DNA from 2 places in the Actinomadura sp. GTD37 genome. Region 1 is predicted to be linked to the other one. Evidence: riboswitches for the same ligand, from Rfam matches in the RefSeq annotation. Region 1 holds a riboswitch; the other holds the start of a gene.
The links. A riboswitch is a leader RNA that binds a small molecule or an ion and turns the genes downstream of it on or off. The one in region 1 is predicted to bind cyclic di-AMP.
Positions count from the first base shown of each region.

Region 2: another riboswitch for cyclic di-AMP. It lies ahead of ACA511_RS05260 (C40 family peptidase); the one in region 1 lies ahead of ACA511_RS09145 (hypothetical protein).

Region 1 covers NZ_JBGNUS010000001.1:1,911,468-1,919,259, reverse strand. Annotated here, with positions in the region: gene ACA511_RS09165 (sensor histidine kinase) at 46-1,368, shown strand; gene ACA511_RS09160 (response regulator) at 1,365-2,036, shown strand; gene ACA511_RS09155 (glycoside hydrolase family 16 protein) at 2,194-3,111, shown strand; gene ACA511_RS09150 (hypothetical protein) at 3,217-3,747, opposite strand; cyclic di-AMP (ydaO/yuaA leader) riboswitch at 4,370-4,515, shown strand; gene ACA511_RS09145 (hypothetical protein) at 4,523-5,164, shown strand; gene hpnH (adenosyl-hopene transferase HpnH) at 5,214-6,218, opposite strand; gene ACA511_RS09135 (hypothetical protein) at 6,215-6,541, opposite strand; gene shc (squalene--hopene cyclase) at 6,538-7,792, opposite strand, start outside.
Region 2 covers NZ_JBGNUS010000001.1:1,081,269-1,089,060, reverse strand. Annotated here, with positions in the region: gene ACA511_RS05275 (RDD family protein) at 728-1,213, opposite strand; gene ACA511_RS05270 (RDD family protein) at 1,221-2,006, opposite strand; gene ACA511_RS05265 (amino-acid N-acetyltransferase) at 2,012-2,533, opposite strand; cyclic di-AMP (ydaO/yuaA leader) riboswitch at 2,801-3,006, shown strand; gene ACA511_RS05260 (C40 family peptidase) at 3,058-4,005, shown strand; gene ACA511_RS05255 (LuxR family transcriptional regulator) at 4,301-4,531, opposite strand; gene ACA511_RS05250 (LacI family DNA-binding transcriptional regulator) at 5,018-6,040, shown strand; gene ACA511_RS05245 (cytochrome P450) at 6,119-7,348, shown strand; gene lysX (bifunctional lysylphosphatidylglycerol synthetase/lysine--tRNA ligase LysX) at 7,335-7,792, opposite strand, start outside.

The DNA.
Region 1 (7,792 bases):
GCCACCGGTTCCGGACCGACGGAATGAAATCGCGGAGGGCCGCCGATGTCCGACCTCGCAACGCACCCCTCCAGGTCTTTGCGCAGATCCGTCGAATCCCGCATCGGCACGACGTTCGTCCTGCTCATCCAGGTGCGGGTGCTGGTCGTCGGGGTGACGGTGCTGATCGACCGGCAGGTCCGCGGCGATTTCTGGGCGCTGGGCGTGCTCGCCCTGGTGGCGCTGCTGTCCGGGCTGATGCTGCTCGGCTGGGAGCAGGTGGTCTCCCGGCTGTACGCGCAGCCCGCGCTGCTGGCCTGCGACGTGCTCGTCGGCTACGCGGTGCTGGAGGCCGGCGGGATCCTCGGCCCGTACTTCCTGGTCACGGTGATCGCCGCCGGTCTGGCGGGGCTGCTGTACCGCTGGACCACGACGGCGGTGCTCTGCCTCCAGCAGTCCGCCCTGTACTACGTCGCGCTCTTCCAGGGGGACGGCGCGGACGACGTCCGGCACAGCGCGACCCTTCCGCTGCTGCTCGCGATGCCCGCGTTCTACGGGATCGGTGCCCTGGTCGGGTCCGTGATCCGGCGGCTGTTCGACGAGCAGGCGGCGGCCGAGGACGCGCTGTGGCGGTCGGAGGCGCTGACCCTCGCCGCCGAGGAGCGGGCGCGGCTGGCCCGCGAGATGCACGACTCGCTGAGCGGCACGCTGTCCGGGATGGCGCTGGCGGCGGCCAGCCTGCCCGCGTTCGTCCGCAGGTCGCCCGAGCGCGCGGAGAAGGAGGCCCGGCGCATCGCCGCCGCCGCGCAGATCGCCACCCGGCAGGCGCGGTCGCTCATCGCCGAGCTGCGGGCGGACGCCGTGCAGCGGCCCCTGGACGCCGCGGTCCGCGAACTCGCCGCGGAGTGGGGCCGGGCGACCGGCGTCCGGGTGCGGGACCGCGTCCAGGACGGCGCCGACCTGCCGCTGCACCCCCGGCACGAGACCGTGGCGATCGTCCGGGAGGCGCTGGAGAACGTCCGGCGGCACGCCGAGGCCGCGGTCGTGGAGATCGCCGTGTCCGACGGGCCGGACGGGGTGCGGGTGGTCGTCCGCGACGACGGGCGCGGGCTCCCCGGACGTCCCGGCGGGGACGGCTGGCTGGACGCGCTCGCGGGCGAGGGCCATTACGGCCTCCTCGGCATGCACGAGCGGGCGCGGCGGGGCGGAGGGGAGCTCACCGTGGACTCGACCCCGGGTGTCGGCACGGGCATCACCGTCCGATTCCCGCACGTCCGGTCCAGGACGGCCGCGTCCGTCCACGGGGCGCGCGGCGGGACGTCCGGGAGCCGGCCGGCGCGGGAGCCGGCCGGAGGCGAAGCGGTGCCGATGGAGGGAAGAGGCGAATGAACTCGGGTGTGCCGTGCCGGGTGCTGGTGGTGGACGACAATCCGTTCATCCGCTCCGGGCTCACGCTGGCGCTTGAGGCGTGCGACGAGATCGAGGTCGTCGGCGAGGCGGGCGACGGCCGGGCGGCCGTGGAGCGGGCGCGGGAACTGGCCCCGGACGTGATCCTGCTGGACGTCCGCATGCCGCACGTCGACGGGCTCTCCGCCGCGGCCGCGCTGAGCGGCATCGGCCGGGTCATCATGCTCACCCAGGTCGAGGATCCCGAGGTGGTGCTGGCCGCCGTCCGGAACGGCGCGGTGGGCTACCTGGTGCACAACACCTTCACGCCCGAGGAACTGTCCGCGGCGGTGCTGGAGACCGCTCGGCAACGGGCTCACCCCCTTTCCCAGGCGGCGTCGGCCGCCCTGATCGACGCCGCGCGGACGGACCCGGCCGCCGCCCCGGCGGCCGACCCGGACGAGCAGCGCCGGCGTTTCGGGCTCTCCGAACGCGAGGCCGAGGTCATGGACCTGATAACGCAGGGACATCCGAACTCGACGATCGCGGCCAAGCTATTTCTCACCGAGAAGACCGTCAAGAATTACATCAACCGGCTTTACGCCAAGCTCGGCGCCCCGAACCGTTCCACGGCCATCGTGACCTGGCTCGGAATGCCGCCGCGGGATTGACCGGAGGCGCGATTTTGAGGTCCCCCGGAGCCCCGCACAGGGCCCTAGGGCCCTAGGGCCCCGATACGCGCGCCGAGTAGGTTCCGGATGAATTAGTCGAGTGCGGGGCGGCTTGAATCGGCTGTCGGCACAATTCGTCCGGTGCGGAGGTTGGATCGTGTCCTTCTCTTTCCGAAGACGGGCCGTCGTCGTGGCGGTCACCGCGGTGACCGTCGGGGTCTCGGCGTTGGCCGCCCTGCATGAGAGCTCGGCCGATATCGGACGCACCAGTGCGGCGGCCGACTTCCACCCGGTCCCCACCGGCAGGACGGCGCCGCCCAAGGCCGGCGAGGCGAAGACCGGCGACGCCGCCGGCGCGGTGACGGCGGCGCGGAGCCGCGGGTGGGGGCGTCCGCTGGCGGCCGACGAGTTCGACGGCCCTCTCGACCCGGAGGCATGGGAGGTCTACGACGGGGACGGGCACGCCGGCAACGGGAGGCGCAGCCCGAGCGCCGTGACCGTCGTGGACGGGGCGCTGCGGATCACCGGCCTGCCCGACGGGACCACCGGCGGGCTCGGCTGGCGCGACGGCGACCAGGAGCTCGGCCGCTGGGAGACGCGGCTGAGGATGAACCGGGCCTGCGCCTGCTACAACGCGAACCTGCTGCTGTGGCCCGTCAACGGCGGCGGCGACACCGCCCCCAAGGACGGCGGCGGCGAGATCGACTACATGGAGACCTACGAGGACAGCGGGCTCCGGACGGGCGCGAACTTCTTCCTCCACTACGACCAGCGGAAGGGGTCGGAGCAGAAGGGGCGCGAAGGCAACTCGGGGCGCGTCGCCGACCACGTGGAGGTCGACCTCACCGCCTGGCACACGTTCGCGGTCGAGTGGACCGCGAAGGAGATCAACGGGTACGTGGACGGCCGGCGCTGGTTCCACACGTCGGATCCGGACGTGCGGCCGCCGGGCCCCATGGGCCAGGCGATCCAGCTCGACTGGATGCCCGAGTTGAAGAAGCTGACCGCGCCCGGCATCGACACCCGCGACAGCGCGGTCCTCGAAGTCGACTGGATCCGCATGTACGGCGCCTGACCGGAACCGTACGGAACCGCGCGGAACCGCGCGGAACCTGGACGGCGCGGGCGGAGGACGGGTCTCCCGGACACGGGGTCTCCGGGAGACCGGCTCACCGCGGCGTCAGCGGATGATCTGCCACATTCCCTTGGCGTCGCGGCGCAGCACGAACTGCGGCTGGAGGGCCTCCCGCGTCAGGTGCCCGTCCGTCCAGCGCAGGCCGGAGAACGGCACGACCGCCTCGCCCGGCTTGGTGATCTTCCCTCCGGTGGCCATGATCTGGCCGAGCGCGAGCCGTTCCTTCGGCCTGAGGAAATGCGGGGTGGCCTTCACTCCCTTGCGGCAGTCGCCTTTCAGCGCGGGGCTGTTGACGAAGTCGCTGTCCTCGCGGACGTAACGGCACACGGAGGCGTCGCCCGCCGCCTGCCCGTGCAGGAACGCCTCCAGCGCGGCGCGCGCCCCCGCGAGCCCCGGCGCGGCGCCCGGGTCGGTCTGCGGAGACTCGCTCGGCTCCGTCGGCGCGGCCGGGGGTGCGGACCGCTGCGCGGCGGGCGGCGGTGTGCCGCCGCCGTCGCCTTCCGCCCCTCCGCAGGCCGCGGCGCCCAGCACCGCGAGAAAGAGAAGGCCGCGGGCGGCCCTTTTCCCATGCGTCATTAAACGCCTCCCTGGGGGCCGGGATCCGGCGATGATCATACGTGGCCTATCACGTTCCGGCAATGGAGCGAGGAATGGCCTCCTGATCACGTGCGATGACCGTCCCCGACACCTCCGGCGAGCATCCCGGGCACTCTCCGGCGGACGGGCCGATACTCGGCCGCGCTCATCATTCCTGATCACCGAACTGCCGTTTTCGCGGTGCGCGAGAACTACCGGTCCCCGTCCCGGACGGGGTGCCGGGCCCGCGGGCGGCACCGCGCCGCGGCGCCCCCGCCGGGCCGGCGGGGCGCGGCCCTCCCGGCGGGCACGGCGGAGCCGGCCGGAGGCCCCACAGGGGACGGTCTGGGGCGCTGAGCTGGGGGTTGATGATTTTGTCGGGGTTTGCCATCCCTTGAGAGGTTCTGTAGCTTTGCGCTCACCAAGGCGCCAGCCAGGCGCTCTTGCCCCACCTGGCGCACATGCCACACCAGCGTGGGCGGGCGACGCGGTCCACGCGTCGCGCAGTGCCGTGCACGCTCAGCGCCGTGCAGGCAACGCCCGGAGGCGATCCGCCTCGGCAGGGCCTTTACAACATCAGCGCCGCTCTCTCCTTCATGGGGCCCATCGTGCCCCGGGGACCGCAGCGGCACCGCCGAGTCCGCCGTAGCGCGGAGCCGGGGACCCACCCTCCCTGCACTGGGGTGAATCGGCCTGCCCGCAGGCCGTAGGGCGACTTCCACGTCCGAACCCGTCAGCTAACCCGGTAGGCGGCACATGGAAGAAGGAGCCCCCCTTGAAAGGCAAGCACACCAGGAGCAAGGGCATTTTCGGCCTGAGCCCCCGCACCAATGGAGCGCTCGTCGGTCTCGCCGTGTTCGGCGTGGCCGCGACGACGGTGCAACTGGCGGAGCGTCCGTCCGATACCGGCACATCGGTCGCCGCCGTCAAATCCGTCCCCCAGCCGCGCAAGGCCGTGCCGGACACGTCCGACAGGTCCGAGAAGAAGAAGGCCGTGGACGAGCGGTCCGAGGTCATCGAGCGGGCTAGGACGTGGAACCCGCACAGCTCGGACCGGGTGTCCTACAGCCAGGTCAGGTCCCACGAGGGCTACCGGGCCGACTGCTCGGGATACGTGTCCATGGCGTTGGGCCTGCCCAAGCCGGGAGAGAACACGGTCGGCCTGACGTCGTCGCGCCACACCTCCCGCATCGCGATGTCGGAACTGAAGAAGGGCGACCTCGTCATGGACGCGGAGGGCACCAACACGACCCGCCACGTCGTCATCTTCGAGAAGTGGGCCGACGGAGACCACACGTCCTACTGGGCCTACGAGCAGCGCGGCCGCTACGGCACCGACTACCGGACGCGCGACTACGGCCTGGACTCGGGCAGCGAGTACAAGGCCTACCGGCCGACGAAGCTCAGCGACGCCTGACCGACGCCCGGAGGGCGGGAGCGAACCTCCCGCCCTCCGGGCGCTGCGGTCAGGTGGACCGCACCGCCCTGATGGACTCCTTCAGCGAGCCGACGGTGGCCATGACCGCCGTGGGCTCGTAGCCGCAGTGGGCCATGCAGTTGGCGCACCGCGGGTCGCGTCCGCGGCCGTAGGAGTCCCAGTCGGTCTCGTCCAGGAGTTCCTGGTAGGTCTGCGCGTAGCCGTCCGACATCAGGTAGCACGGACGCTGCCACCCGAAGAGCGAGTAGGACGGGATCGCCCAGGCCGTGCACGGGAAGTCGACCTTGCCCTCCAGGAAGTCCAGGAAGAGCGGCGAGTGGTTCAGCCGCCAGCGCTTGCGGTTCCCGTCGGCGAACGCCTTGCGGAACAGTTCCCGCGACTCCTGGACGCCGAGGAAGTGCTCCTGGTCGGGCGCCTTGTCGTAGGCGTACCCCGGCGAGATCATCATTTCGTCGACCTTCAGATCGTCGTTGAGGTAGTTCATGACCTCGATGACGTTCTGCGGGGTGTCGGTGTTGAAGACCGTCGTGTTGGTGGTGACGCGGAATCCGCGGCGCTGGCATTCCTTCACGGCGGCGACGGCGTCGTCGAAGACGCCCTCCTTGCAGACCGACTCGTCGTGCCGTTCCCGGAGGCCGTCGATGTGCACGGCCCAGGCGAAGTACGGCGACGGCTTGAACTTGTCGATCTTCCGGGGAATGAGCAGCGCGTTCGTGCACAGGAAGACGAACTTCTTGCGCTTCACGAGTTCGCTCACGAGCTCGTCGATCTGCGGGTGCATGAGCGGCTCGCCGCCCGCGATGGACACCATCGGCGCGCCGCACTCCTCGATGGCGGCGACGGCCTGCTCGACGGGCATCCGCCTTTTCAGCGTGTCGGCCGGATGCTGGATCTTCCCGCAGCCGGCGCAGGCCAGATTGCACGCGAACAGCGGTTCCAGTTCCGCGATGAGCGGGTACTTCTCCCTGCCGCGGATCTTGTTGCGGAGGATATAGGTTCCGATGCGAAGGCTCTGGCGTAGCGGCATGCTCATGGTGTTCGGACCTCCTTTGGCAGAGTGAATTCGGTCGTCTCCACCGTGACCGTGTGCTCCTCGGTCTCGACGGGCCCGAAACGGCACGGCACCGTCCCGGACGGCCCGCGGACCTCGGTCGCGACGAACAGGTCGCCGGGACGCAGCCGCGCGTCCAGCGCCCCGCCGCAGCCGGCGACGGCCAGCGCGCCGAACTCGGGCAGCCGCTCGGCGGCGGCCCGCGCCCTGGCGGGCCCCATCCCGGTCCGGACGACGCGCAGGCCGTCCCGCGAGACGGCCCGCGCCTCCATGCCGAGCGCCGCGCACACGACGAGCCGCGTCACGTGGCGCCCCCCAGGTAGCGGCCGAGGGCGCTGATCGGGAACACCAGCCGGTAGAGGTGGTAGTTGATGTAGAAGTCGCCGGGGAAGCCGGTGCCGGTGAACTGGTCCTCGTCCCAGTTCCCGTCCGGGCGCTGGTTCTCCACCAGCCACCGGACGCCCGCGTCCACGGCGGCGGAGCGCTCCCCGGCGGCGAACAGCGCCAGCAGCGCCCACGCCGTCTGGGACGCCGTGGACTCGCCCCGCCCGATCCACGCGGGGTCGTCGTAGGAGCGCAGGTCCTCGCCCCAGCCGCCGTCGGAGTTCTGGTGCTCCTCCAGCCACGCCACGGCGCGGCGGATCGCGGGCTTGCCCGGCCGGACCCCGGCGGCGATGAGCGCGGGCACGACGCCGCCCGTCCCGTACACGTGGTTGGCGCCCCAGCGCCCGAACCAGGAGCCGTCCTCCTCCTGCGCCTTCAGCAGCCACACCACGGCCCGCTTCACCACGGCCGTCTCCGCGAGGCCCTCGTGGGCGAGCGCCTCGACGACGTGCGCGGTGACGTCGGCGGACGGCGGGTCGATGACGGCGCCGAAGTCGCAGAACGGCAGCTTGGTGCACAGTTCGCGGGTGTTGTCGGCGTCGAACGCGCCGAACCCGCCGTCCCGCGACGCCATGCCGTTCAGCCACCGGACGGCCCGCTCGACCGGCTCGGACGCCTCCGGCAGCGCCACCTTGCGCAGCGCCAGGATCGCCTCGGCGGTGTCGTCGGTGTCGGGGTAGACGTCGTTGTCGAACTCGAACGCCCACCCGCCCGGCGGGGTGTCGGGCCGCCGCACCGCCCAGTCGCCCGGCCCACGGACCTCCTCGCCGACGATCCAGCGGCCCGCGCGCAGCAGCGCGGGATCGTCGCGGGCCGCGCCGGCGTCGCCGAGCGCGTTCATCGCGAGGACGGTGTCCCAGACCGGCGACTGGCACGCCTCCAGCCGGCGGCCCTTGTCGTCCCGGATCGTGAACCGCTCGAGCCCGTCCAGCCCCCGCTTGAGGACCGGGTGGTCGAGGTCGTAGCCGAGGACGTGCAGCGCCATCAGCGAGTACACCCAGGGCGGCTGGATCCCGCCCCAGCAGCCGTCGGCCTCCTGCCTGGCGATGATCCAGTCGGCGGCCCGGCGCAGCGCGGCGTTCCGCAGCGGCCGCACCGGCCGCTTCTCGTACACGTGCAGGACGCGGTCGAGCGCGTTGAACGCCCGCCCCCAGCCCTTCGCGTCCTGCGCC
Region 2 (7,792 bases), 830 kb from region 1:
AACAGCGGGTGCGCGGCGGCACCGCGGCCAACGATTAACCCTGACGTAACGGTGCTAACCGGCCGCCGACGGGGAGAGACGGCCGGCAGAGACATCGCCCTGACCGGGCCATGTCGAGGGATAACAGGAAGGGCGGCGGAACCGAAAATCTGTTCCGGAGCCGGGCGGCCGGGAAGTCGCCTTCCGCGATCCGGCCAAGCCCGCCGCCCCCGCTTCGACGAGTGAATCAGGAGATTGAGGCACAATCCGACCGCACGATCTCCCACTTCTTCAAGCTCGCGTCCGGCCGCGCCGGCGCGAACGCGGCCCTCCTAGCGTCCCGTCGCGCATGGCCGCGGGAAAGTCCGTTCGGGGTGAGACCGCGTCCCACTCAGAGTAAGTCCTCCACCGCTATGAAGCGACGTCTTGAAGCGGCATCCGGGGCCGCGCGTAGGCGGCGGGGCAACAGCGGCGTAAGAAACTTCCAATCCGGAGGCGGCGTCCGGGACGCGACACATCCCGGTCCGATTCAGGGCCGTAACCGGAACGAGCTGCGATTCGCCCGCGAACGCGGGCGTCCGAAACAGACCCGGCCATCTCCCATCAAAGGCGGGCGGGAGGCGGGCGAATAGCATCGTCCCGCGATGGATCGCGGGCGATGGACGGGCTCCGGCCGGGCGATGGGCGGGGATCGAGCCGCCGCGAGCGCACCCGAACGCGGCTGAGAGGGCTCCAGAAGGCCCGTGAATCAGGGGTGGGGGCGTTTTACGACGAGCGTCCCGGCGAGCCTGTCGTGGGCGGCCTGGCGGCGCGTGCCCTCGAACATGAGCCCGGCGTTCGCGACCCAGAAGACGCTCGCCAGCAGACCGAGGACGGGGATCGGACGCGCCGCGATCGGCAGCGAATAGACCGCCGCGCGGAGAACGGACGGCAGGACACCGGGACGGGTCTCCCCGCCCGCCGTCTCCGGGGCCGCCCCGCCGGGCTGTCCGTCCGGCGGGGCGACGACGACCTCGATGCCCGCCAGGCGCTTGCCCACGGTCCGGCCCCAGAGGGCGAGCTGGATCGCCTCGTACAGCAGCATGCACGCGGCCACGGCGGGCGGGGCGACGACGTCCACCGTGTGCCCGGACACCAGTCCGCGGACGACGACGATGACGGGCACACCGACGATGAGCGTGTCGACGACGCGCGCGAGCAGGCGCTGACCCGGTTCCGCGAGGGAGGCCCCCATCGCGGCCTTACTCCGCGTACTCGGCGTGCTCGTCGTATCCGACCCGCTCATCGATGACGAGCGTGCCGGCGAGGCGGTCGTGCAGAGCCTGGTGCAGAGGCTGGTCCCAGATGGCCCACAGGTAGGCCATCAGGCCGCCCACCCAGACGAGCGCCATGCCGTACGCGGCGTACTCCCACACCATCACCGCCAGGACGAGGAAGAAGAAGACACCGATCTGGTAACCCACATGGACTATCCCGGCGCGCCAGGCCGCCTGCGTCGTGCTCATCGGCTGTCCCGCGGGACGCGCCTGCACGATGCCCAGGCCCATGATGCGCTTGCCCAGCGTCCGCCCCCACATGGACAGCTGGACGGCCTCGTAGAGGAACGGCAGCACCGACATGACGCAGAACAAGGTGAAAATGATGGGCCAGTTCCAGATGCCGCTCTCCTCCTCGTCGGAGGCGCCCGTGTCGCCGAGGCCGAACGCGGCGACGGTCACCGGCAGGATGAGCGCGAAGCCGAAGACCGCGACGAGCCCGTTGTCGATGAGCCTGGCGACGGCCCTCCGGTGGATCGGGGCAAGCTCCATCTCACCGCCGTGGGCGTCGTCGTAGGAGCCGCCGTACTGGTCGTAGGACGCCTCATGGGTCTGCCCCCAGTCCTGCTGGGGCTGCTGCTGCCATTGCTGCTGCGCCGGTTGCTGCTGGGGTTGCTGCCATTGCGACGCTTGGTACGGGGGTGGCGGGCCGTAGGAACCCTGGCCCTGCGGCGGCTGGTAGGGCCGCCCGCGGTGGGGGGAATCGCTCATTTGGGTCAGTCCTCCAGGCGAAGCAACATCCGGGTGTTGCCCAACGTATTCGGCTTGACCCGGTCGAGGTCCAAGAACTCTGCCACGCCTTCGTCGTAGGAGCGGAGAAGCTCCTCGTACACCTCTGGCGCCACCGGAGTCCCGAGGATCGGCTGGAAGCCGTGGCGGGCGAAGAACTCCACCTCGAAGGTAAGGCAGAACACCCTCCGCACGCCGAGTTCCCGCGCGGTCTCCAGGAGGCGGGTGACGATGCGGTGCCCGATGCCGCGCCCGCCGTGCCCCTTCTCCACGGCGACGGAGCGGACCTCGGCGAGGTCCTCCCACATCACGTGCAGGGCGCCGCAGCCGATGACGGGGCCGGGCGTCCCCTGCTGGACGTCCTCGGCGACCCAGAACTCCTGGACGTCCTCGTACAGCTTCACGGTGGACTTCTTCAGCAGGCGCCGCCCGGACCCGGCGTACAGATCCACCAGCCCGCGTATCTCCTGAACGTCGGCGGTATGCGCACGCCGGATCACGACCTCCACAAACAGGCGAGATTATCGAACACCGGGCATTACCAAACGCTCGCGTCCGCATACGCGTCGTGAGCGGCCCATACGTGTGACTAGATAAAAACGACTAGGCACGGCCTTCGGCGCTCGGAAAGTGACCCAAAACACACCGCGAACCCGGGGCCCGGACCCGCCTCCCGTCACGCCCCGCCACGGCGACCTGCGATTTCGCGAGTTCTAGTTGGCATCCATTGCTGGTTCCGTTAGTGTCCATCGCTGACGTCGGCCGCCCGTAGAACGGAGGCCGAACCGCCGAGTCCGCGGGCCGCAACCAGCGCCCCTGGAGCCGGGGACCCACTTTCGGAGCGGCCGGGGGATCGTCCTCCCGGGCCGAATCCGTGAGGGGTGAATCCGCAGTGTCGCGGGCCGACCCGCACATGCTCGCGGACGGGCTGCTCCGGCCCGAACCCGTCAGCTAACCCGGTAGGCGGACCTGGAGAGGAGAATTCGTGGAGCCATCGCGGCCTGCTTCCCTTTCACGCTTCCGCGGCCGCGCGGTGACCGTGGCCGGCGCGCTCGTCGCCCTGACGGCGGCACCGCACGTCGTCGCCCCGCGCACCATCGCCGTCGCGCACGCCGACCCCGAGCCCTCCACCAAGGAGCTCCGGTCCCAGGCCTTCAAGCTCGCCGACCAGCTCGAGCAGCTCACCGAGCAGTACAACGGCCTGAAGGTGAAGCTCGCGCAGTCCCGGCGGGCCGCCGAGGTCGCCGCCGAGAACGCCGAGCGGCAGGAGAAGACGCTCCGGACGCTCCGCCAGAAGGTCGGCGCCCTCGCCGCGACCAGCTACATGCAGGGCGGCTCCGACCCCGCGGTCTCGTTCGTCGCCTCCCAGGACCCGCAGGCCGTCCTCGACCAGGCCGCGACGCTCAACTACTTCGCCAAGCAGGACAGCACCAAGGTCCTCGGGCTCATGCAGGCCATGCAGGCCGCCCAGCGCGCCCGCAAGTCCGCCGAAGGGCGCGCCAAGCAGGTCAAGGACCTGCGGGCCCAGCTCGACTCGCAGCGCAAGAAGGTCACCGAGACCTACGAGAAGGTCCGCGGCACGCTCGTCAAGCGGGACCCCACCCAGCTCGCCAAGCTCCCCGTCATCGGCACCGGCAAGGCCGCGCAGGCGCTGCGCCTCGCCATGGGCAAGATCGGACGCCCCTACGTCTGGGGCGCCGCGGGCCCGACCACCTTCGACTGCTCCGGCCTGACGATGTGGGCCTACAAGCAGGTCGGCATCAACCTGCCGCACTACACCGGCAGCCAGTGGAACGCGGGCACGCACGTGTCGCGCAGCCAACTCCAGCCGGGCGACCTCGTGTTCTTCTACGCCGACCTCCACCACATGGGGATGTACGTCGGCGACGGCAAGATGCTGCACGCGCCGCACACCGGCGACGTCGTGAAGATCGCCCCGATGGGCGGACGTCCCTTCGCCGGCGGCGTCCGAGTCGCCTGACCGGCCGAATCGCCTGACCGTCCGAATCGCTTGGCCGGTGGGGCTCCTGACCGTCAGAGTCGCCTGACCGCTGGTTCCCCGGTCCGCCGCGAAGCATGCTGACGAGATCCGTCGGCGTGGAACTCGAACGCCGTCCGCGGCGACGCCTCCTGCAGGGACCTACCTGTCAGAGCGCCGGCGCCGCCGCTGCGGGGTCGGACGGAATTCGGGTGCGTTCGCCGCCTGGGTCTCTCGACGACGCTGATCTCTCGGTGACGCTCGCCCGTCCCCTGGCGAGCGTCGGGGGTGAAGCCGGTTAGATGAGCTGCCTCCGGGCCGCCCACACCACGGCCTCGATAGGGGTGTTGACCTCCAGCCGGTCGCAGATCGTCCGCAGCCGGCGCCGCAAGGTCCGTGCGCTCAACTCCAGCTTGCGTGCCGCCACATCGGCGGTGACACCGCTCGCGATCTGGGCGAGCAGCCGGATCTCCTCCTCGTTCAGCCCGAAATCGTCGGTGCCACGACGTGCGAGTGTGGCTGTTTCCACTCCGTCCTCCCTCGTCCGTGGTGATGACCGCGGGGATGCAGCCGTCCGCTGCACAGGCACGGGGTTTGGGCCTCTGTACGCGCGTTGGGTTGCCGGGTCCGGAGCCTTCCGGACTTAGATCATCGGGTTCCTTTGCCGTCTCACGTGCTTGGCCGGAGGTGGCCGCCTGGCCGATTGCGGGGTCGTTCGGGGGAACTCCGGGTGACGATTCACTCGTTGGCCGTCCGAGGGAGCCGGGATGAGACCGCCAGCCATCCACCCGTCCCCTCTCGTCGGACTCGCCGGTTCTGGCCGTGGACCAAGATCGTGAATCGTTTCAAGCTACGCTTCGGCTCGGAACGCTAGGCGGCCGGATCCGGCCCGTCAAGCGCTGTCCGAACGCGGTATGCGACCGTTTGACGACGGTACGTGGCCGCTATATCGGCGGCATGCCGCCCATAACTCCACTACCTGGGGAAACACTCCTGGGACGGGACGAGGAGCGAGTTGCCACAGACCAGTATTCGTGAGGTCGCGAGACGTGCTGGAGTCTCAGTTGGGACCGTTTCGAATGTCCTAAACCGGCCAGATCTCGTGGCCGAAGCTACCCGTGACCGCGTCCGCGCGGCGATCGAGGAGCTCGGATTCGTCCGGAACGAGACCGCCCGCCGGCTCCGCCGGGGCCCCGAGCGCACCGCGGGCGAGTTCGGCGATCAGCCGCGCCGGGCGTTCGGCATCGTCGTCGAGGACCTCGCCAACCCGTACGCGTCCGATGTCGCGCGCGGCGCCGAGGCGGCGCTCAACGCGGCGGGCCACGACGCCCTCTGGCTCTCCAGCGACCAGTCGCCGGCCAAGGAGCGCCGCTCGCTGGAACTCCTGGAGGAGCAGCGCGCCGCCGGCGTACTGATCATCCCGGTCGGCGGGAATCCGGGCGACCTGTCCCGGCTGCGCGCGGCCGGGATGAGCGTGGTGGTGATCGACCGCGACGCGTCCGAGGCGTGCTCGGCGCGGGTCGACCATGTCGCGGGCGGGGAGATCGCCGCCGCGTACCTGCTCGGCATCGGCCGCGAGCGGATCGTCTTCGTGACCGGCGTCCCCGAACCGCTGCCGTGCGTGGACCGCCGCGACGGCGCGGCCCGGACGATCGTCGAGGCGGGTCTCCGCGAGCCCCGCACGCTGGTCCAGGACGCCCTGAGCCCCACCGAGGGCCAGGCCGCCGCCCACGAGGTCCTGGCCGTCTCGCCGCGGCCGGACGGCGTGTTCTGCGCCAACGACCTGCTGGCCATCGGCTTGATCAACGAGCTGACCCGGCTCGGCGTCCGCGTCCCGGACGACATCGCCGTCATCGGCTACGACGACATCGAGCTGGCCGCGAGCGCCGCGGTCCCGCTCACCACGGTCCGGCAGCCGCGCCGCGAGCTGGGCTGGGAGGCGGCCGAACTGGCGCTGGCCGAGATGAGCGAGGGCAAGTCCCACCAGCACCGCCAGGTCGTCCAGCGCCCCGAACTGGTCGTCCGCGAAAGCGCTTGACGCCCGCCGGGACCGGCCGGGCGGCCGCCCCTCCACCGCCTGTTGACATTTCGTCTTATTTCCGGGTGACTGTGGGGCATGGAGGACAGGACGGGGCAGGCCGTGGAGGCCGGCGCTGCGGCGGTCCTCGGGTTCGACCCGGGTGACCCGGCCTTCCGGACCGACCCTTACGCGCACTACCGCCGCCTCGCGTCCGGCAAGGGCCGCCTCCACCAGACGGACGTCGGCCTCCGTGTGACCACGTCCTATGGCCTGTGCGAGCGGGTGCTGCGCGATCCCCGGTTCGGGCACCGTCCCGAGGGCGGCGGGCTGTGGCGCGAGTCCCGAACCCGGAACCGGTCGTTCCTGACGCTGGACCCGCCCGACCACACCCGGCTCCGGCGGCTGGTGAGCAAGGCGTTCACCCCGAGGCTCGTCGAACGGCTGCGGCCCCGCGTGGAGGCGCTGGTCGACGAGCTGCTGGACGGCGTGTCCGGCGAGGTCGACCTGATCGCCGCGCTGGCGTACCCGCTCCCCGTCATCGTGATCAGCGAGATGCTCGGCGTCCCCGCGAAGGACCGCGACCTGTTCAAGGGCTGGTCCGACAGCCTCGCGCGCGGCCTCGACCCCGACTTCCTCCTGCCCGAGTCCGAGATCGCCTCGCGTGAGACGGCCCGTGAGGAGTTCGCGGCGTATTTCCAGGAACTGTCCACTGAACGGCGCGTTCGGCCCCGAGAGGACCTTCTGAGCGCTCTCGTGAGCGTCTCAGACGGCGGCGACGTCCTCTCGGAGGAGGAACTGCTCGCGACGTGCGTCCTGCTGCTCGTCGCGGGCCATGAGACGACCGTGAACCTCATCGGGAACGGCGCGCTGGCGCTGCTCCGCGATCCCGCGCAACTGGAGCTGTTTCGGAGGCGGCCTGGGAACGTCCAAGCGGCCGTGGAGGAACTCCTCCGTTACGACCCGCCCGTCCAGCTCACCCTCAGGGCCGCCCTAGAGGACGTCGACCTGGACGGCGTGTTCGTCGAACGCGGAAGGCTCGTCCTACTGCTGACCGGTGCCGCCAACAGAGACCCGGCCGTTTTCGACGATCCCGACCGGCTCGACCTGACGCGCTACTCCGAAGGACGGGAAACGCCACGGCACCTGTCGTTCGGGCACGGCATCCACTTCTGCCTGGGCGCGCCCCTGGCCCGGCTGGAGGGCCAGGTCGCGCTGAAGAAGCTCTTCGAACGCGACGTGGCCCTCAGCGGGGGCGCCGACCTCGTCTACCGGGACAACCTCGTCCTGCGGGGCCTGCGCGACCTTCCGGTCACTATTCGGGCTTGACCAGCGGGAACAGGATCGTCTCCCGGATGCCCTTGCCGGTGAACGCCATGATCATCCGGTCGATGCCGGCGCCCATCCCGCCCGTGGGCGGCATCGCGTACTCCAGGGCGCGCAGGAAGTCCTCGTCCAGCTGCATGGCCTCCGGGTCGCCGCCCGCCGCGAGCAGCGACTGCTCGGTGAGCCGGCGGCGCTGCTCGACGGGGTCGACCAGCTCGGAGTAGGCGGTGCCCAGTTCCGTGCCGAATCCGATGAGGTCCCACTTCTCGGTGAGGAGGGGCTCCTCGCGGTGCTGGCGGGTCAGCGGGGACGTCTCGACCGGGTAGTCCATGACGAACGTGGGCTGGACGAGGGTGTGCTCGATCAGCTCCTCGAAGAGCTCCTGGACGAGCTTGCCCTGCCCCCACTTGGGGTCCCACGAGATGTCGCGGGCGTCGGCGAGCTTGC